4 regions of the Streptomyces sp. URMC 123 genome follow, and region 1 is predicted to be linked to each of the others. Evidence: riboswitches for the same ligand, from Rfam matches in the RefSeq annotation. Region 1 holds a riboswitch; each other region holds the start of a gene.
What was found. Region 1 has a riboswitch for cyclic di-AMP ahead of ACSNOD_RS26580 (M23 family metallopeptidase). Riboswitches for the same ligand answer to the same signal wherever they lie in the genome.

Region 1 (4,791 bases):
AGCCGCCGGCCCAGGGGGCGTAGGCCGGGCCCGCGTCCCAGTACGGGCGGCGACCCGAGGCCGTCTCGACCGTACGGGACAGGGGCTCCTCGCCGTCCGCCAGCCGCGCCGCGTCCGCCGCGCAGACCGGGACCGTGCGCTCCGCGCCACCGGGCGGCGCCCATGTCGCGTCCTCGACCGAGGGGCCGTGCCGGGGGTCGAAGAAGCACGGCGGCCTGCGTTCGGGCAGCGGACGGCCCTCGCGGCGGGCGGCGAGCACGGCCAGGGCGAAGCGGCCCTCCTCCAGGGCCTCGGTCACGGCCCGCACGTCGTCCGGGTGGCGGGCGGCCGCCATGGCGGCCTTCGCGCGTTCGTAGGCGTCGAGCCCGCGCCCGTAGTCCTCGCGCATCGCGTCGTCCGCCTCGGGCGACGCCGGCTGGAAGTCCAGCCGGTCGAGCTCCTCGCCGAAGGCGGTGATGTCCTCGTCGACGACGGTCCGCAGGCGCTCCAGCTGGGCCCGTTCCTCCTCGGCCCGGCGCTTCTTGCTCCGCTGATGCATCAGGAACGCTCCGCCGCCGCCCGCGGCGAGCAGGGCGACGAGCGCCACTGCGGCGCCGGCGCCGAGGCCGCCGCCGGAGGAGCCGCTGTCCCAGGAGGACGGCGCCCGGCCGTTCGCCTGCCGGAGCGCGTCGTCGACGAAGCTCTCCAGCTGGGCCGCGGCGTCGCCCGGGTGGGACCGCCCGACCTCGCCGGTGAGGTTGCTGACGGCGTTGCGCGGCATCACGCGCGGATCGGCGCCCGCGCTGAAGCGGTCACCGAGCTGGACGGCGTACACGCCGGTGATCCCGGTCTTGGCGCGCAGGTCCTGGAGGAGCGTGCCGGGCGGGTACTCGGGCGCGGTGGGCAGCACGGCCACGAAGACCGGCTTGCCCGCGTCCTCGATCTTGTCGGCGAGGGCCTTGGCGCGGTCCGGTGGGAGTCGGTCGGACGCCCGCGGGTCGACGTAGACGGGCCCGTCGTGCAGGGCGTCCGCGGCGGCGTCGAGGCCGTCGGCCGCGCGGGCGCTCGTGGTGGTCGCGGCGGCCGCCATCAGCAGCGCCGTGAGGAGTGCGGCGAGAAGGGCGAGGGGACGCACCCGTATCCGCCGCGCCTGCCGCCTCCGCGGCCGGCGCGCCGATCGGCTGCCCGCCCGGCGCGATGCGCTGGTCATATGTACGACGCTACCCGATGCGCGCCGTTTATCCGCAGGGTGCGGGCGTCATCGCTTCACGGGGTGAGCGTGGGGATGCGCCGCGTCATCGCCCCCGAAGGGAGGTCCCGGGCAGGGGGGCCGCGGAGGCGCGAGCGGGGCGGGCCGCATCGCATAACAACTGATGAACGATCAGATGAAGGCAGGTTTGACGAGGGGGGATCAGTTCGGGCGCATAGATGGGGAAATGGCCGGAGAAGGTCACCTGTCGGTTCGCAATGATCAAGCTGCGCGGCTTGGAAAGAAGTGACTCTTTCTATTAACGTTCGATAACGCAGTGCGGTCGTCCCAGCTGCCACAAGAGGCGGCACCGTGCGCCGTCGCCGAATCCCGCACCACGAGGAACCGGGGAACCACCACCCTGGGGTGAATCGGTGCCTCCACCCGCCCATGGGCCCGTCCAGGCGCCCATGGACCACGGATCACAGCTCGCGGCCCCGCGCCGCGTCACGATCACGGGTCGCCGTCGTGGAGGAGCCGTAGGAGACCTTCCTGCTCCGAACCCGTCAGCTAACCCGGTAGGCGAGGAGGAAGGAAGGAGAGCGCCCGCATGGCGCCCAACACCCCCACCGGTTCGGCCGGATACCCCGGATTCGTCGCCGAGCCCCCGGCCGGCGGCGGCGAGGGCGGCACCTGGAACCCCACCGCGGAGTCCGTCGCCCCGGTCCGCGGCCGCCATCGCGTGGTCAAGCAGCGCGGCGGCTCGATGGCCCGCAGCTCGGCCGTGCTGGGTGTCGGCGTCATCGCGGCGGTCGGCGCCGGCGGCATGGCCACTGCCAAGGAGCGGCCCCCGGTCTCCATCGCCGTGCCCGACCTCTCCCGGGTCGTGAACCAGCTCCCCGACGCAGAGTCCCTGCCGGGCATCGGCTCTCTGGTGAGGGGCGACGCCGCCGCCGAGGGTGCCACCGCGGGGGACGCGGGCACCGCGCGGCAGGCCGCCGCCCCGCTCACCCAGGCCGGCCTGACCACGGCCGAGGCGGAGCAGGGCACCGGCGCGGGCGAGGCGCTGCGCGCCCGCATCATGCGCCAGGCCGAGCAGCAGCAGTCGGCGGCCGACGCCGCGGAGCGCACCGCCGCCGAGCGCGCGGCGGCCACGTCGGCGGCGGCGGAGGCCGCGGAGACCGCCCAGGCGCAGGCCGAGGCGGAGGCCGCGGAGGAGGCGAAGCGGAAGAAGGCCGCGGAGGACGCCCAGGCGCAGGCCGAACGCGCGGGGGGCGGCGGCGAGGAGGACGGCGGCTCGGGCGGCTCCGGCGGTTCGGGCGGCGGTGACGAGGACGGGTCCGGGGGGACGGCCAAGGCGTCGGGCGGCCATGTCGCGCCACTGGCCTCGTACACCCTGACCTCGACCTTCGGCGAGTCCGGTTCCATGTGGTCGCGCAACCACACCGGCCAGGACTTCGCCGCCCCGACGGGCACCCCGGTCAAGGCCGTGCACGGCGGCACCATCACCCAGGCCGGCTGGGCGGGCGCGTACGGCTATCGCATCGTGCTCACGCTGCCGGACGGTACGGAGATCTGGTACTGCCATCTGTCGTCGATGACGAAGACCTCCGGTTCGGTCGGGGCCGGCGAGACCATCGGCCGGGTCGGCGCCACGGGCAATGTCACCGGACCGCATCTGCACCTGGAGGTCCGGCCGGGCGGCGGCTCGCCCGTCAACCCGCTGTCCTGGCTGCGCGGCCACGGCGTCGACGTCTGAGCGGGCGGCTGCGGGGGCCATAACCGGAACGTGCCGGGGTCCGCAACCGGAACGGATTTCGCTGGGCAGCGGGCCGCCGCCGGGCCCTCTCGTAAGGGCCGCGTCCGCCGAACACCCCGTACGGGAACGGGAAACCCGTGGTCGCGGCGGTGCGTTTGCGGCCGTACATCGCATGCATGAGCCTTGGTCGTACGGGAACCCGCTTCGGCGACTTCCGCGACGAGGAGGGTGCGATGACGACCGCCGCTCACCGAGAGGATCACGGGGAGGACCAAGGGGACTGCCGGGGAACGGGGCGCATCGTCCCCAAGGCGGCCCAGGGGAGAGACCAGGGCCCGGCCCCGGCCGGAGACGCGCCGAGGGGACCGGGCGACGACCCCGGGGGCAGGGGTGAGGGCGGCCCCCGAATAGCCGAGGGCTCCCGACCGCCCGCCGCCGAGACCCGCGCCGCTGATCCGCGCGCCGCCGAGACCCGCGCCGCCGAGACCCGCGCCGCCGAGACAGCCGAGGCACCCGCCGTCGCGAAAACCGGCCCCGAGGCACCCGCCGCCGAGACACCCGGCGCCGACCTCGGCACCATCACCACCGACGTCCCCGCGCGGCTCGACCGACTTCCCTGGGCGCGCTGGCACTGGATGATCGTCATCGGACTCGGCACGGTCTGGATACTCGACGGCCTGGAGGTCACGGTCGTCGGCAACATCGCCGGCCGGCTCTCGGAGCAGGGCAGCGGACTGCCCATCAGCTCCGCGCAGGTCACCGGCCTGGCCGCCGCTCTCTACGTCGCGGGCGCCTGTCTGGGCGCCCTTTTCTTCGGCTGGCTGACGGACCGCTTCGGCCGCCGGAAGCTCTTCATGCTGACCCTCGCGGTCTACCTCGCGGCGACCGCGCTGACCGCCGTCTCCTTCTCCAACTGGTGGTTCTTCGCCTTCCGCTTCCTCACCGGCTTCGGCATCGGTGGTGAGTACGCCGCCATCAACTCCGCCATCGACGAGCTGATCCCCTCCGAGTACCGCGGCCGCGTCGACCTGATCATCAACGGCAGCTTCTGGCTCGGCGCGGTGGGCGGCTCGCTGCTCTCCATCGTCATGCTGGACACCGACTTCTTCGCCGCGAACGTCGGCTGGCGGCTGACCTTCGCGCTCGGCGTGGTGCTCGGGCTGGTGATCCTCCTGGTGCGGCGCAATGTGCCCGAGAGTCCACGCTGGCTGTTCATCCACGGCCGGGGCGCGGAGGCGGAAGAGCTGGTCCGCGACGCGGAGCGGCAGATCGAGGCCGAGACCGGCCGGCCGCTGCCGCCCCCCGACCACGAGATCACCATCCACCAGCGCACCAGCATCGGCTTCGGCACCATCGCCCGTACGGTCTTCTCCACCTACCGCAAGCGGACCGTGCTCGGCTTCGCGCTCTTCATCGGCCAGGCGTTCCTCTACAACGCGATCACCTTCGGCTTCGGGGCGATCCTCACCACCTTCTACGACGTGCCGACCGGCTCCACCGGCTACTACTTCGCGGTCATCGCGGTCGGCAACTTCCTCGGGCCGCTGCTGCTCGGAAAGCTGTTCGACACCATCGGCCGGCGCGTGATGATCTCCAGCACGTATCTGCTCGCCGGCGTGCTGCTGTTCGGCACGGCCTGGCTCTTCGACGGCGGACACCTCACCGCCAAGACGCTGACGGCGTGCTGGTGCGTGGTGCTCTTCTTCGCCTCCGCGGGCGCCAGCTCGGCCTACCTGACCGTCAGCGAGATCTTCCCCATGGAGACCCGCGCGATGGCGATCGCCTTCTTCTACGCCCTCGGCACGGCGGCGGGCGGCATCAGCGGACCGCTGGTCTTCGCCGAGCTCACCGAGTCCGGGGTGGT
Region 2 (4,791 bases), on a different contig from region 1:
GCCATGGAGCGTCGGTCAGAGTCTCACTGGAGGGTACGTACCGAGGCATTGCGGACATGGTGCCTCCTTACGCGCCATCGCCGATTGCGGCAATGAAAGCCAACGATTCGTCGCACGAGAGGGCGTGCCCCCGCAGCGTGTCGAACGCATCGCTGTACGCCCTGAGGTCTTCTTTCCGGTCCAAGTGCAGACTACTCGTCAAATGGTCGAGAACAACCACGTCCAGATCGGCCATGCGAGGAAAGGAAAAGATAACGAAAGGGCCGGTGATGCCGATGTGGACACCGCTGGAGAACGGCAAAACCTGCAGCCGCACATGGGGCAGCGAACCGACCTCCACGAGATGGCCCAATTGCTCCGCCATGACCCCGGGGCCGCCCGGCTCCCGGCGCAGCACCGCCTCGTCCAGGACCGCGTGCAGCTCCAGCGGCGGATCGGCCGCCAGCACCGCCTGCCGGGCCATGCGGACCTCGACGAACTCCTCGACTCGCGACCTGGCGTGCGGAATGGCGGAGAGCGCCGCCTCGGTCACCGCCCGGGCGTATGCCGGGGTCTGCAGCAGGCCGGGGACCACATGGGTCTCCAGCGTGCGCGCCCGGACCGCTTCCGCTTCCAGGCTGATGAAGTCACGGTACTCCGGGGGCAGCAGCCGGCGGTAGGCGTGCCACCAGCCACCCCGCGCGCCGTCGCCGTTGTTCCCCTCGCCGCCGCAGAGTGCCTCCAGCAGGGCGCGCAACTCCGGATCGGTCACGCCGTAGGCGTCGAGGAGCCGGGTGACGTCCGAGGGTTTGACCGCGCTCCGCCCCGTCTCGATCCGGCTCACCTTCGACTGGTGCCAGCCCACCCGACAGGCCGCCTCGTCACTGGTGAGCCCGGCCAGATCGCGCTGTCGCCGCAGCTCGGCGCCGAGCTTGCGACGGCGCACCGCGGGACCGTGCTGCATGACCCCTCCTGAGGTTGCTGGTGTCCCGGATCTCTCGGACCTCTCGCCTCGTGCCGAGGAGACAGTCTGCCCGCCGCATGCGGTTTTCCGTAGCAGAGTTCACCGCTTCGAGCGATAGATATATGCGCATCTTGGGGGATCGCCCCCTTTCGCGGCAGCATGAGAGGGCACTTGGGTGTGCAGCGGCCGGCCGGAGCCGCTCCCACCGCCCCCCGGGGCGCCGGAGCGAGGCCCGGTGGAAAGGGACAGCATCGCCATGGCAGACCACCATGAAGCATCCGTCACGCTGCCGAGCGATCCGGCGTCGGTCACCCGGGCGCGGAGGTACGTGACGTCCGTCCTCGGCGAATGGGGGCTGCCGGACGGCGCGGAGGAGGCGGACACCGTCCGCGTCATCGTCTCCGAGCTCGCCACCAACGCCGTTCAGCACACGTTCGGACTCTCGCCCACCTTTACGGTGAAGCTCCATCTCGACCGGGACGAACAGCTGCGGATCGGGGTGACCGACAGTCACCCGCGCTGGCCGAGGCGGCTGCCCGCCGCGGTGCAGCAGGACAACGGCCGGGGCATGGTCATCATTCGCTGGCTCACCGCCGAGTCGGGCGGCAAACTCTCCGTCATTCCGACGGCGGAGGGCGGAAAGACGGTATGGATCGCGCTGCCGTGGCCGGTTCCCGCCGCGCATTGAGCGAAGAGGTCGTTGAAAGGCGCGAGGACAGGGCCGACGAGGCCCGGGGGGCCGTGCCGAATACCGTCACGTATTGCGGCCGAAAGGTTCTCGTAATCGGCGCGCAATAGTGCCTGTCGCTTTTCGGCCGCGCGGGCGCCCGTCCGCGGCCGGCACCGAGGGGACGGCACCGGGGACGGCATCAGGGACTGCGCCGGGGAGGGCATCGGAGGCGGCGCCGGGGACGGCGCAGCACCGAGGGACGGCTCGTCCTTCGCGGTGCCCGGCCTCGGCCGGGCACCGCTCGGCGGTTTCAGTTGACGCGTCCGTAGGAGACGCTACGGGTCCAGATCTTCTCCAGGCGCACCACGGCGCCGCGCTTGGGGGAGTGCCAGATTCTGCCCTGCCCCGCGTAGATGCCCACATGGTGGATGTAGCCACCGGAGTGGAAGAAGACCAGATCACCCGGCTGGCGCTGGGACGCGGGGACGTGGGTGGTCCGGTTGTACTGGGCCGCGGCCGTGCGGGGGAGCTGCTTGCCGACTCGCTTGAAGGAGTACTGCGTCAGCCCCGAGCAGTCGAAGCTGTACGGCCCGGCGGCACCCCATCGGTACGGGGCGCCCTTCTTGGATGCCGCTATGTGCAGCGCCTTCGTGGACGCTGTCAGGGACTGGGCCTCCGGCGCGGCGCCGGGGACCAGCAGGGTCCCGCCGACGGCCGCGAGAGTGAGGGCGGAGACGGCGCCGGCCCGGGAGATGAACGCCGGGCGAGCGGACGGTGAGCGGTTCTCGGCGGAGGGGTCTTCTGCGGAATGATCTGTGGAACGATGATGTCCATGCGCGGACATGCGCAAACCCTTCGTCATCCGCCTATGAAGGATGACCTGTCGGGTTCGGGCTGGCGAAGATGCCCGGCCGCTGCTGCGGCTTCACCCCAAGGGGCGGCGGCGTGGTGTGCGGTCGCCCCGGACTGCTCGGGTCCTCCACTCCTGCCGATTCCCTGATGTCGACCAGGCGTCCGGTGCGGCGGCAGGACTCGGCGTGCGCCCGGACCGCCCCGCCACGGCGGCGGGGGCTTGTCGTCGAAGCGATCGTCACGCACCGCCGCCGCCGATTCCGAGTCGAAACGGCCGTTTGTGAGCCTCCTCACGACTGCTCCGTTCAGGTGGACAAAACCCCATTCGCTCCGGACGGGCTTTCCGGCACGAGCCTCTGACCAGCGGCGGAGCGGATCGTACGAGGCGGGGGCTCGGCGTCCTGCGCAAGTCGATCAGGCTGGTCGTCCAGTGATCCCTTCGCCGATCGAGTGAGCCCGATCGGCGTAGGGCGGGTCGGTACGGCGATCCGCCGCCCTCAACTTGGCTGTGCCGGTGGCACGGTGACCGGGATCGCGCGCCGTTCCCCGACCCCCGCTCAGGGGGTTCGCACCGCGGTGAGGTGGTGTGCGCCGCGTTCGCCGCGCTCGTCCGCCGGTCTCGGCGTGACACGCGGCGCGACGGGCCCGGGCCGCGGTCCCCGGCCGCAGCGGTCGGGCGGGCCCGCGCACCGACCGACGACCCGTACGACGCCGCGTCAGTTCGTGTGCTCCGCAGCCGACTTGGGGCGCTGGCGCCTCGCCGTGCCGCGACGCGGGGCTCGCCGCGGGAGTGGGGGAGCGCCCCGCTCGCCGCCGTCGGGTTCGCCCCGGTCACCGGTCGCCGCCCGCCCGCGCCAGGCGGTCGCCATGGGTCGCACCGCGGGCGGCACGATCGTCACCGCGCGCCGCACGCGCCGTCCGGCGACGGTGATCGCCGATGTCCATGGGGACGCAAAAGGACAGTTAACACGGTGGAAAAGGTTGCGCAGTAATGTGCAATTCCCTCGCCCGAGCGGAAGAACCGCACTTCAGCGGGGGTTTGACCTCGGATAGTGTCCCGCTGCGTCCAGGCGGGACCCGGGGTCGGCACAACTGCCGCGCGCCGGTGTGAACCGCCGGGCGCCCATCGCCCGTGAACGGGGCGAAGGGGACGACTGTGAGGTGGGAAGCGTGCAACTGACTCCGCATGAGCGGGACCGACTGCTCATTCATGTGGCCGCCGACGTGGCGCGCAGGCGCCGGGACCGCGGAGTGCGCCTCAACCACCCGGAGGCGGTCGCGCTGATCACCACCCACATCCTGGAGGGCGCCCGCGACGGCCGCACGGTGGCCGAACTCATGGCGTCCGGCCGTACGGTCCTCACCCGGGACGACGTCATGGAGGGCATACCCGAGATGATTCACGACGTCCAGGTCGAGGCGACCTTCCCGGACGGCACCAAGCTGGTCACCGTCCACGAGCCGATCGCGTGACGGGGGCCGCGCCGATGATCCCCGGAGAGATCCTGCACGCGCCGGACCCCGTGGTGCTCAACGAGGGCCGCGAGGTGACCCGGCTGACCGTGCTCAACGCGGCCGACCGGCCCGTCCAGGTGGGCTCCCACTACCACTTCGCCGAGGCCAACCCCGGTCTGGACTTCGACCGGACCGCGGCGTACGGCCTGCGGCTCGCCGTCGCCGCCGGCACCGCCGTGCGCTTCGAGCCGGGCATCCCCGTCGAGGTCGAGCTGGTGCCCCTCGCCGGCCGGCGCGTGGTGCCGGGGCTGCGCGGGGAGACGGGCGGAGCGTTGGACGCGCGGCGCGCGTCGCCGCGCCCCGGGGCGTCGCCGTCCGCCGCGGCCCGCTCCCCGCTCCCGGCCGGAGCGACGGCGCCACAGGCAGGGGTGGCGAACGCGTCCGACGCCGGGCGTCCGCCGGCGCCGGCCGGCGCGGGGGCGCGGCATGGCTGAGCTCACCCGCGCCGCCTACGCCGACCTCTATGGGCCCACCACCGGCGACCGCGTACGCCTCGCCGACACCGATCTGTTCGTCGAGATCGAGCGCGACCTCTCCGGGGGCCCCGGATCGGCCGGCGACGAGGCGGTCTTCGGCGGCGGCAAGGTGATCCGCGAGTCCATGGGCCAGGCCCGTACGACCCGGGCCGAGGGCGCGCCCGACACCGTGATCACCGGCGCCCTGGTGCTCGACCACTGGGGCGTCGTCAAGGCCGACGTGGGCCTGCGGGACGGCCGGATCACCGCCCTCGGCAAGGCGGGGAACCCCGACACCATGGACGGTGTCCACCCCGACCTCGTCATCGGGCCCGAGACCGAGATCATCGCCGGCA
Region 3 (4,791 bases), on a different contig from region 1:
GAGGGCATCCGCTACGGCCTCGGCGTCGCGCGGGGCTTCGGGCGCGCGCTCCCGGCGCCGCGGCCCGCCGCCGGCCCGGGGCACCGTACGGGCCCGGCCCCGCGCCGCCGCCGTCTCACGGATCAGCGTCAGCAGCCCCAGCACCGTCACCACGGCCGCCGCCAGCACCAGCAGCGCGCCGCCGAGGCCGTAGCGGATGCCCTCGTCCAGCAGCGCCAGGCCGATCAGGGAGGCGATCACGGGGTTGACGACGGTGAGCGTGGCCAGCGGCGCCGTCAGCCCCGCCCCCCGGTACGACGCCTGCGACGTGGCCAGCCCTGTCACCGCGAGCACCGCGACCGCGACCAGCAGCGGCAGCTCCGCCAGCAGCGCCGCGCCCCGCCAGGCCGCGGCCGAGGTGATCGTCCAGTCGTCCACCACCGCCTTGACGAAGACCGACGCCACACCGAACGACACCCCGGAGGCGCAGGCCAGCGCCACCGCCCGGGCCGTGGGCCGCCCCCATCGCGCCGTCACCCCGGCCCCGGTCAGCACCCCGAGCGTGCCCACCGCCACGGCCAGCTGCTCGGCGCCGGTCAGGGGGCGGGACTCGCCGGAGCCCGTCAGCAGCAGCATCCCGGCCAGGCCCGCGGTGACCAGCACGGCGCCCCACCGTCCCGCCCGGCTCACCGGCCGCTTCACCCACACGGCCGCCATGGGCAGGGCGAACACCACGGTCAGCACCCCCAGCGGCTGAACGACGCTCAGCGGCCCCCAGCCCAGCGCCATCACATGCAGCAGGGCGCCCGCGCCGTTCAGGGCCACCGACGCCCACCAGCGCCCCTGGCGCAGCAGCGGCGCCCACCCCGGGGCGGAGCCGGCGGCGAGCCGCTCCTGCACGACGGCCGCGGCGGCGTAGGCGACGGCGGAGAGCAGGGCCAGTGCCACCGAGAGGGCGAGGGGGCTCATGTCCGGCCCCGGCGAGGGCGTCCGTTGCCGTTCATGCCACAACCTTCCTCCCGTACGGCCGCGTTGTCGTCGTCCGCCGGTCGGCTCCGGGTGTACTGCCGGTGGAGTACGGGGGCGGGCGCGGGCCGTCGTACGACGTGGCGGGGGCGGCCGGTGACCCGGGGTCAGGAGTGGTGCACAGCCGCCCTCATGGGGAGAAATCCGGCGGGACACGCCCGACCGAATGAGTAGTGAACATGTTCACAGAAGGCCGTTTCGGCTCTGAATTCGATCGGTTGATGGCGCAGTATCCATGACTGACGTTCAAGCCCCCGTCGTCGGGACGGGGCCGTCCGGGCGGACGCCGAGTCCTGCCACCACCCGGACGTGACCGACGCAGACGAGTTGGCAGGAGCGGGAGACCCGAGCACGACGGGCCACGACAGCGGTGGCCCTTGGGGTGAAGCCACGCATTGGCCGGGCACCTTCGCAGCCCGAACCCGACAGGTCATCTTTCGCAGGCGGATGACGAAGGGTTCACCCATGTCCGCGCGGACGCACATACCCACGCTCATGTCCCGGGCCGGCGCCACGGCCGCCCTCACCACCGCGGCCGTCGCCGCGACGGTCCTCGTCCCGGCGATGTCCGGCGGCGCCGAGGCCGCGAGCCCGGCCGGCACGGCGCTCAAGGCCGCCGCGGCCAAGCGGGGCGCCCCGTACCAGTACGGGGCGGCGGGCCCCAACCGGTTCGACTGCTCGGGGCTCACGCAGTACGCCTACAAGCGGGCCGGCAAGAACCTCCCGCGCACGGCGGCCGCCCAGTACAACCGGACCCGCCACATTCCCGCCTCCGGCCGACAGGCGGGCGACCTGGTGTTCTTCCACTCCGGACGGAACGTCTACCACGTCGGCATCTACGCGGGTAACAACACGATCTGGCACTCGCCGAAGCCGGGCAAGACCGTGCGCCAGGAGAAGATCTGGACCAACAGCGTCTGGTACGGCCGCGTGAGCTGATTCGGGCGAACCGGCCCCGGCGAACCGGCCCTGCGAACCAGCCCCGGTGCACCGGCCCCGGTGCACCGCCCGCGGCCGAAACGCAGCCGCCCCCGGCCCATGACGGGCGGGGGGCGGAAGCCGCTTCTCGACGGGTCAGCCCACGGACTGGCCCGCGTCCGGTTCCAGGACGCCCATCGCCACCAGGATGATCAGGGCGATGCCGAGCAGGATGCGGTAGACCACGAAGGGCATGAAGCTCTTGGTCGAGATGAACCGCATGAACCACGCGATCACCGCGTATCCCACCACGAAGGCGATGACCGTGGCGAAGGCCGTGGGGCCCCAGGCGACATGGCCCTCGCTCATGGCGTCCTTGAGCTCGTAGCCGCCCGAGGCCAGCACGGCGGGGATGGCGAGCAGGAAGGAGTACCGGGCCGCCGCCTCCCGGGTGTAGCCCATCAGCAGGCCGCCGCTGATCGTCGCCCCGGAGCGGGAGACGCCGGGGATGAGGGCCATCGCCTGGCAGACGCCGTAGACGAGGCCGTCGCGCACGGTGAGCTCGGAGAGCGTCTTGCGCTCGCGGACCGCGCGGTGTCGGCCGCCGTTCTCGTCACGTGCCGCCAGCCGGTCGGCGACTCCGAGGACGATGCCCATGACGATGAGCGTGGTGGCGGTCACCCGCAGATCGCGGAACGGGCCCTCGATCTGGTCCTTGAGCGTGACCCCCAGCACACCGATGGGGATCGAGCCGACGATCACCAGCCAGCCCATCTTCGCGTCGTGATCGGAGCGCAGCGACTTGTCGAACAGCGAGCGGCACCACGCCGAGATGATCCGCGCGATGTCCTTGCGGAAGTAGATGAGGACGGCGGCCTCGGTCCCGATCTGGGTGATGGCGGTGAACGCCGCCCCCGGGTCCTCCCACTGCGCGAATGCCGCGGTCAGCCGCAGATGGGCGCTGGAGGAGATCGGCAGGAACTCGGTCAACCCCTGGACGAGCCCCAGGATGAATGATTCGAACCACGACATGAGACGTAACGCATCCAAGCAATGATCATGGCCTGACCTGCTGGACCACAGGTCACGCGGGGTTTTCCGGGCATCCGGCCGACGGGCGTGTCCCCTTCTGCGGGAGGTGGCCCGCTGCTGCGGGAGGCGGCCCGCGGCGAGCCGCCGCCGCCCCCTCGCCGACTCCTTCGACGCGGAGCCGGTCGACCGCCCTCCGCCTGACGTGCCCCCGATGAGGATCACCGGCCTCGGCGGAGGGAAGCCTAGCGCCCTTGTGTAACGGCTTTCTGAAGACCCCGGCCCTCCGCCTTCCGAGGACCCCGGCCCTCCGCCGTCGCCGGCGCGCGGAGGGCGAGCACCGCCATGTCGTCGTGGCCGTCGCTGGGCCGGGCGGCCACCACCGCCCGGCCCAGCTCCTCCACCGGCCGGTCCGCGTGCGCCGCGGCCACCTCGGCCACCGTCCGCAGGCCGTCCCCGAGGTCCCGGCGCGGGTGCTCGACCAGGCCGTCGGTGAACATCACCACGGTGGCGCCCGGGGGCAGCGGGCACCGGTGGTCGAGCCGCCGGTGGCCGGCGTCGACCCCGAGCGGCGGATCGGGCTCGCCCTCGGGGTAGCCGGCCTCGCCCGGCGCGGTGACCACCAGCGGCGGCGGGTGGCCCGCGCTGCTCCAGACCAGCCGCCACCCGCCCTCGTGGGGCTCGATGCGGGCCAGGCACACGGTCGCCATCACGGGCTCGCCCAGCGCCTCCAGGGTCCGGTCGAGCCGGGCCAGTACGGCGCTGGGCGCGGCGCCGGTGTCGAAGGCGAGGGCCCGCAGCATGTTGCGGAGCCGCGCCATGGCCGCCGCCGCCCGCACGTCGTGGCCGACCACGTCGCCGACGATGGTCGCCAGGGCGCCGTCCGGCAGCACGAGCGCGTCGTACCAGTCGCCGCCCAGCAGGGCCGGGTCCGTCGCCGGCTGGTACAGCGCCCAGGAGGTGAACGGCGCCAGCTCGGGCAGCCGGGGCAGCAGCAGCCGCTGGAACTGCTCGGCGCCGGAGCGGACCTGGCCGTAGAGCCGGGCGTTCTCGATGGCGACGCCGGCCGCGCCGGCCAGGGCCACCACCAGCGCCTCGTCGTCGGCGTCGAAGGGCCGGCCGTCGATGCGGTCCGACAGGTACAGATTCCCGTACACCCGGCCGCGCACCCCGATCGCGACGCCCAGCAGCGTCCGCATCGGCGGGTGGCCGGGCGGGAAGCCGGCGGACGCGGGGTGGGCGGCGATGGCCTCGACGCGCAGCGGCCGCGGATCGCTGATGAGCAGGCCGAGCAGCCCCCTGCCGTGCGGCAGCTCCACGCCGGCCAGGCGCGCGGTCTCCTCCTCGGTGAGGCCGACGGGGATGAACTCGGCGAGCCGCACCCCGTCCTCGTCCAGGACGCCCAGGGCGCCGTAGCGGGCCCCGATGAGCTCCATCGCGGTGCTCACGATGCGGCGCAGCACCACGGGCAGTTCGAGCTCCCCGCTGATCGCCAGCATGGCCGCCATCAGCCCTCGGGTGCGGTCGGCCGTCCGGACGCGGTCGACGGCCCGGGCGCGGTCCGGGCCGGCCGGCGCGCCCGGCCCGCCGCACCGGCCCGAGCGGTCCCGGGGCCGCAGGCCCACGGTGGGGGAGCCCGCCGCGAGGCCCAGGGGCGGATGCCCGGCGTCGTCCGCTGCGTGATCACTGGTCGCCACGGAGCCGAGAGTAACGGTTGGGCGACCGTGAGCGGCGGAGAATCGTCGCACGTCACAGCCGGGCTCCGGGGTGAGAGGCGGCCGGGGCCGGCGCGCCGCACGGCGAGCGGCGGCGGTCGGCCCGCCGTGCGGCGGGTACTTT
Region 4 (4,791 bases), on a different contig from region 1:
CACCATGGTTGAGCGCCGCGTCACCGTCGGCTGGGCCGAGGGCCTGCACGCCCGCCCCGCCTCGATCTTCGTCCGCGCGGTGACCGCTGCCGGCGTCCCCGTGACGATCGCCAAGGCCGACGGCACCCCCGTGAACGCCGCCTCCATGCTCGCCGTGCTGGGCCTCGGCGCCCAGGGTGGCGAGGAGATCGTGCTGGCGTCGGAGGCCGAGGGCTCCGAGGCGGCGCTCGACCGGCTGGCGAAGCTCGTGGGCGAGGGCCTCGACGAGCTCCCCGAGACGGTCTGACCCGTTTCGCCCGGGACGCGCGACGTCCCGTCATGCCACCGCGGCGAGCCGCGGCGCCCTGAATCGATCGGCGCGAAATCGATCGACGACGGGGCGCCGCGGCTCTCGCTTTTCTCCGAAGCGATCGAGCGGGCGACGTGCGAAAAGCGCACGAGAATACGCGCCGCCCGATCCGGGGTTCGCGCCGGGCTTTGTACGGCGCTTTTGTTACGCGCGCATTCCGACTTTGTTACGCGCGTATGCCGACCGCGTCGACCGTTTGTTTCGCCCCGTTCACGGGGCCGGGCCGGCGCAATCGGTACGCCGCGAGCGAGCGCTCGACGTGCGCGGCGGTCAGGGTCCGGGCCCGCTCCGCGTCCCCGCGGGCCACGGCGTCCACGATGGCGCCGCGCTCCGCCCACGAGGCCATGGCCCAGGCGGTCGCCGCCGCGGGGCCGGCCTCGGCGCCCGCCCCTGCCCGAGCGGGCCGTACGGGGTGCCCGGCGCGCGCCCGTACCGCCGGCGCGGCCTGGGCCCGTACCGCCGCCCCGGCCCCGGCCGGCACCCGTACCGCCGCCGCGGCCCGTTCCCGTACCGCCACCGCGGCCCCGGCCGGCACCTCCACCGCGTACACCCAGGCGAGCTTGCGGCGGGTCTGGGTCAGCAGCGCCGCCAGGCCGGGGCTGCCGGACGCCTGGGCGAGCGTCTCGTGGAACCAGCCCTCCAGCGCCCCCAGGTCGCCCAGCCGGCCGTGGCGGGCGCGCTCCCGGCCCAGCCGGACCAGCCCGCGCAGCACCTTCAGATGGGCCTCGGTGCGCCGCTGGGCGGCGCGTGCCGCGCCCAGCGGCTCCAGCAGCGCCCGGATGTCCAGGAGGTCGGCGGCCTCCCGCTCGGACGGCTGGGCGACACAGGCGCCGGCGTGCCGGCGGGTGGTGACGAAGCCCTCGGACTCCAGCGTGCGCAGGGCCTCCCGCACGGGCACCCGGGAGACCCCGTGGCGGCGGGCGAGGAGCTCCTCGGTCAGCCGGCCGCCGGGCGGGTGGACCCCGGAGACGATGTCGTCACGGATCGCGTCGCAGACCGCGTGCGCGGGGATGCCGCCGCCCGCCGCGTCGCCGTTCACCGTCGACTCCGCATTCTTCGGCCCTCCGCCTTTCGCCGCCCCGGAAACATTCTTCACCGCGAAACGAACCCAATTCCCTCGCTGCGGCGACTCTAGGGCAGCGCGGCGCGATTTCCGATGGCGCCGGTGATTTCATGCATATCTTTTGGCCGGAACGCGACGCGTCCTGGCCAGGGTCGCGGCGGGGCGGGGAGAAACCCGAGGGCCCCGGCGCATGCGCCGGGGCCCTCGGGGAAGGCGGAAGGAAGCCTCGAAGAGATCAGATGTTCACGCCGTGCGAGCGGAGGTAGGCGATCGGGTCGATGTCCGAGCCATAGGTGGCGCCGGTGCGGGCCTCGAAGTGGAGGTGCGGACCGGTGGAGTTGCCGGTGCTGCCCGACAGACCGATCTGCTGGCCCGGGGTGACGGTCTGGCCCGCGGACACGGACACGGACGACAGGTGCCCGTACTGCGTGTAGGTGCCGTCGGCGTGCTTGATGACGACGTTGTTGCCGTAGGCGCCGCCCCAGCCCGCCTCGACCACGGTGCCGGAGGCCACCGAGCGCACCGTGGTGCCGGAGGCGGCGTGGAAGTCGATGCCGGTGTGGCTGCCGGACGACCAGTTGCCGCCGGAGGCCTTGTACTGGGTGGAGACGTAGGAGCCCTCCACGGGCGCCACATAGGCCATCAGGCGCTTGCGCTCCGCCTCGCGGGCGGCCCGCTCCTGGGCCTCGCGCTCGGCCTTGGCCTGCGCCTCGGCGCGCCGCTTCTCCGCCTCGGCCTGCTTCTTGGCCTCGGCCTCGGCCTTCGCCTTCGCGGCGGCCTCGTCGGCCATGTGCTGCTGCGTCTGGGCCTGGGCGTCGATGGTCTCGGTCATCGTGTCACCGATGACGATCGCCTGGTTGAGGCCGGTCGTCTCGACCGAGGGCGCCTCTCCGCTCGCCGCGACCGCCGGGCTGGCCAGGGTGGCGACGACGCCGGTGGTGGCGAGGGTGGCTATGCCCGCGATGTTCGCGCCGGAACGGGCCATACGGCCCGGACGGCGGTGCTTCCCGGTGGCACGGGTGAACGCCATGGGGTGGCGTGCTCCTTTCCTTCCTTCTCGCCTACCGGGTTAGCTGACGGGTTCGGAGCAGGAAGGTCTCCTACGGGCCCCTCGTCAAAGGCGCCCGATTCACCCCAGGGACGTTTGGGTCCCCGGCTCCCCTGGCTCGCGCCATGCGGGGACTCGGCGATGACTGTCCGCCAGTCGCGGGTGCGACTGTGATGCTCGGTCGAACAGCCGGACCGACGCTAATCGGCTCGTCTTTCAATCGGCAAACAGAACGGGGCTTTTGTAGCGCACGCCACAGGAAAGACGGGCAACCTCTCCAATAAAACGGACAAAGGACGCACCTCGGGCCCCAAGAGGGGCCGAGATGCGTCCTGTTCACCGCGCGGCACGGGGGTCCGTACGGTCGTCGCACCGGCTTCGGTCCGTACGGACGCGCGCTTCGCTCCGTACGGCACCGGCCTTCCGTCCGTACGGGCACCGGCTTCGACCCGTACAGTCGTCGACTTTCCGTCCGTACGGACGCGCGCCGCGGAGCGGGTCAGCCCTTGATGATGCTGACCTCGCCGATGCCCAGCTCCCGCACCGGCTCCGCGATGCTGGAGGCGTCACCCACCAGTACGGTCACCAGCCGGTCCACGGGGAAGGCGTTGACGACCGCAGCGGTGGCCTCCACCGTGCCGGTCTCCGCGAGCCGGGCGTACAGCTGCGCCTGGTAGTCGTCGGGCAGGTGCTGCTCCACCTGGTCGGCGAAGGTGCCCGCGACGGCCGCGGCGGTCTCGTACTTCAGCGGCGCGACGCCCACCAGGTTCTGCACCGCGACGTCCCGCTCGGCGTCGGTGAGCCCCTCGGCGGCGAGCGTGCGCAGCACCTTCCAGAGGTCGGCGAGCGCCGGCGCCGTGGACGGGGTGTCCACCGAGCCGCTGATGGCGAGCATGGCGGCCCCGCTGCCGTCGGGCGCGGACAGCAGCACCTGGCCGAACGCCCGTACGCCGTAGGTGTAGCCCTTCTCCTCGCGCAGCACGCGGTCGAGCCGGGAGGTGAGGGTGCCGCCCAGGCAGTAGGTGCCGAGCACCTGCGCCGGCCACACGCGGTCGTGGCGGTCCGGCCCGAGCCGGCCGATCAGCAGCTGGGTCTGGACCGCGCCGGGGCGGTCGACGATCACGACGCGGCCGGTGTCGTCCGCCGTCACCGGCGGCACGGGCCGCGGTTCGGCGGTGCCGCCGGTCCAGGCGCCCAGGCTGTCGGCGAGCGCCGCGTCGAGGTCGATGCCGGAGAAGTCGCCCACGACCACCGCGGTGGTCGTCGCGGGGCGCACATGGGCCTCGTAGAAGGCGCGCACGGCCGCGGCGTCGATGCGCTCGACGGTCTCCAGCGTGCCCTGCCGGGGGCGCGACATCCGCGACTCGGCGGGGAACAGCGTCTGGGACAGCGCCATGGCGGCCCGGCGGCCGGGGTTGGCGAGCTCGTGCGGGATCTCGTCCAGCCGGTTGCGCACCAGCCGCTCGACCTCGCCGTCGGGGAAGGCGGGGGCGCGCAGCGCGTCGGCGAGGAGCCCGAGCGCCTTGGTGAGCCGGGAGGCCGGCACCTCCAGGGAGACCCGGACGCCCGGGTGGTCGGCGTGCGCGTCCAGGGTCGCGCCGCAGCGCTCCAGCTCGGCGGCGAACTCCTCGGCGGTGTGCTTGTCGGTGCCCTCCGACAGCGCGCGGGCCATGATCGTGGAGACCCCGTCGAGGCCCTTGGGCTCGGCGTCCAGCGGCGCGTCGAGGTTGATCTCGACGGCGACGACCTGCTGGCCGGGGCGGTGGCAGCGCAGGACCGTCAGGCCGTTGGGCAGGGTGGCGCGCTCGGGGGCCGGGAAGGCCCACGGCTTGGCGACGCCGCCCCGCGGCTGCGGGTGGAAGGTCATCGTGGGGGTCACGGCAGCGGTCTCGCTCACTTGGCCGCCTCCTCTTCCTGCGTCGCGTCACGGTCGGCGGCGGGGCCCGACCCGGCATCGGTGGTGCCGCCGGGGGCGGCCTCGACAGTGGCTCCGGACGCCATCTCGTCCGACGGCTCCTCGGCGGAGTCGGCGATCTTAGGGGCCTCGGTGGGCTCGTAGACCAGCACCGCGCGGTTGTCGGGGCGCAGCCGGGCGGCGGCCACGGCGCGCACCTCGTCGGCGGTGACGTCCAGCACCCGGCCCACGGCCGTCAGGGCGAGCTGCGGGTCACCGAAGAGCACGGCGTAGCGGCACAGTTCGTCGGCGCGCCCGCCGACGGTGGCGAGCCGGTCCAGCCACTCGCGCTCCAGCTGTGCCTGGGCGCGCTCCATCTCCTCGGGGGTGGGCCCCTCGGCGGCGAAACGGGCCAGCTCCTCGTCGACCGCGCGTTC

Region 2: it holds a riboswitch for cyclic di-AMP, as region 1 does, so the genes downstream of both, ACSNOD_RS21100 (C40 family peptidase) here and ACSNOD_RS26580 (M23 family metallopeptidase) in region 1, are expected to answer to the same signal.
Region 3: it holds a riboswitch for cyclic di-AMP, as region 1 does, so the genes downstream of both, ACSNOD_RS03335 (C40 family peptidase) here and ACSNOD_RS26580 (M23 family metallopeptidase) in region 1, are expected to answer to the same signal.
Region 4: it holds a riboswitch for cyclic di-AMP, as region 1 does, so the genes downstream of both, ACSNOD_RS17430 (M23 family metallopeptidase) here and ACSNOD_RS26580 (M23 family metallopeptidase) in region 1, are expected to answer to the same signal.

Annotation. Positions count from the first base shown of each region.
Region 1 is NZ_JBPQTV010000338.1:1,940-6,730, forward strand. Features, by position in the region: gene ACSNOD_RS26575 (hypothetical protein) at 1-1,069, opposite strand, end outside; cyclic di-AMP (ydaO/yuaA leader) riboswitch at 1,540-1,768, shown strand; gene ACSNOD_RS26580 (M23 family metallopeptidase) at 1,779-2,927, shown strand; gene ACSNOD_RS26585 (MFS transporter) at 3,563-4,791, shown strand, end outside.
Region 2 is NZ_JBPQTV010000198.1:1,375-6,165, forward strand. Features, by position in the region: gene ACSNOD_RS21085 (DUF397 domain-containing protein) at 1-58, opposite strand, end outside; gene ACSNOD_RS21090 (helix-turn-helix domain-containing protein) at 68-943, opposite strand; gene ACSNOD_RS21095 (ATP-binding protein) at 1,200-1,631, shown strand; gene ACSNOD_RS21100 (C40 family peptidase) at 1,924-2,457, opposite strand; cyclic di-AMP (ydaO/yuaA leader) riboswitch at 2,462-2,636, opposite strand; gene ACSNOD_RS21105 (urease subunit gamma) at 3,636-3,938, shown strand; partial or broken gene ACSNOD_RS21110 (urease subunit beta) at 3,953-4,261, shown strand; gene ACSNOD_RS21115 (urease subunit alpha) at 4,407-4,791, shown strand, end outside.
Region 3 is NZ_JBPQTV010000012.1:9-4,799, forward strand. Features, by position in the region: partial or broken gene ACSNOD_RS03330 (DMT family transporter) at 1-948, opposite strand, end outside; cyclic di-AMP (ydaO/yuaA leader) riboswitch at 1,313-1,467, shown strand; gene ACSNOD_RS03335 (C40 family peptidase) at 1,471-1,944, shown strand; gene ACSNOD_RS03340 (undecaprenyl-diphosphate phosphatase) at 2,080-2,955, opposite strand; gene ACSNOD_RS03345 (PP2C family protein-serine/threonine phosphatase) at 3,198-4,460, opposite strand.
Region 4 is NZ_JBPQTV010000137.1:9,043-13,833, reverse strand. Features, by position in the region: gene ACSNOD_RS17440 (HPr family phosphocarrier protein) at 5-286, shown strand; gene ACSNOD_RS17435 (GntR family transcriptional regulator) at 516-1,361, opposite strand; gene ACSNOD_RS17430 (M23 family metallopeptidase) at 1,648-2,442, opposite strand; cyclic di-AMP (ydaO/yuaA leader) riboswitch at 2,457-2,611, opposite strand; gene ACSNOD_RS17425 (M16 family metallopeptidase) at 2,960-4,327, opposite strand; gene ACSNOD_RS17420 (M16 family metallopeptidase) at 4,354-4,791, opposite strand, start outside.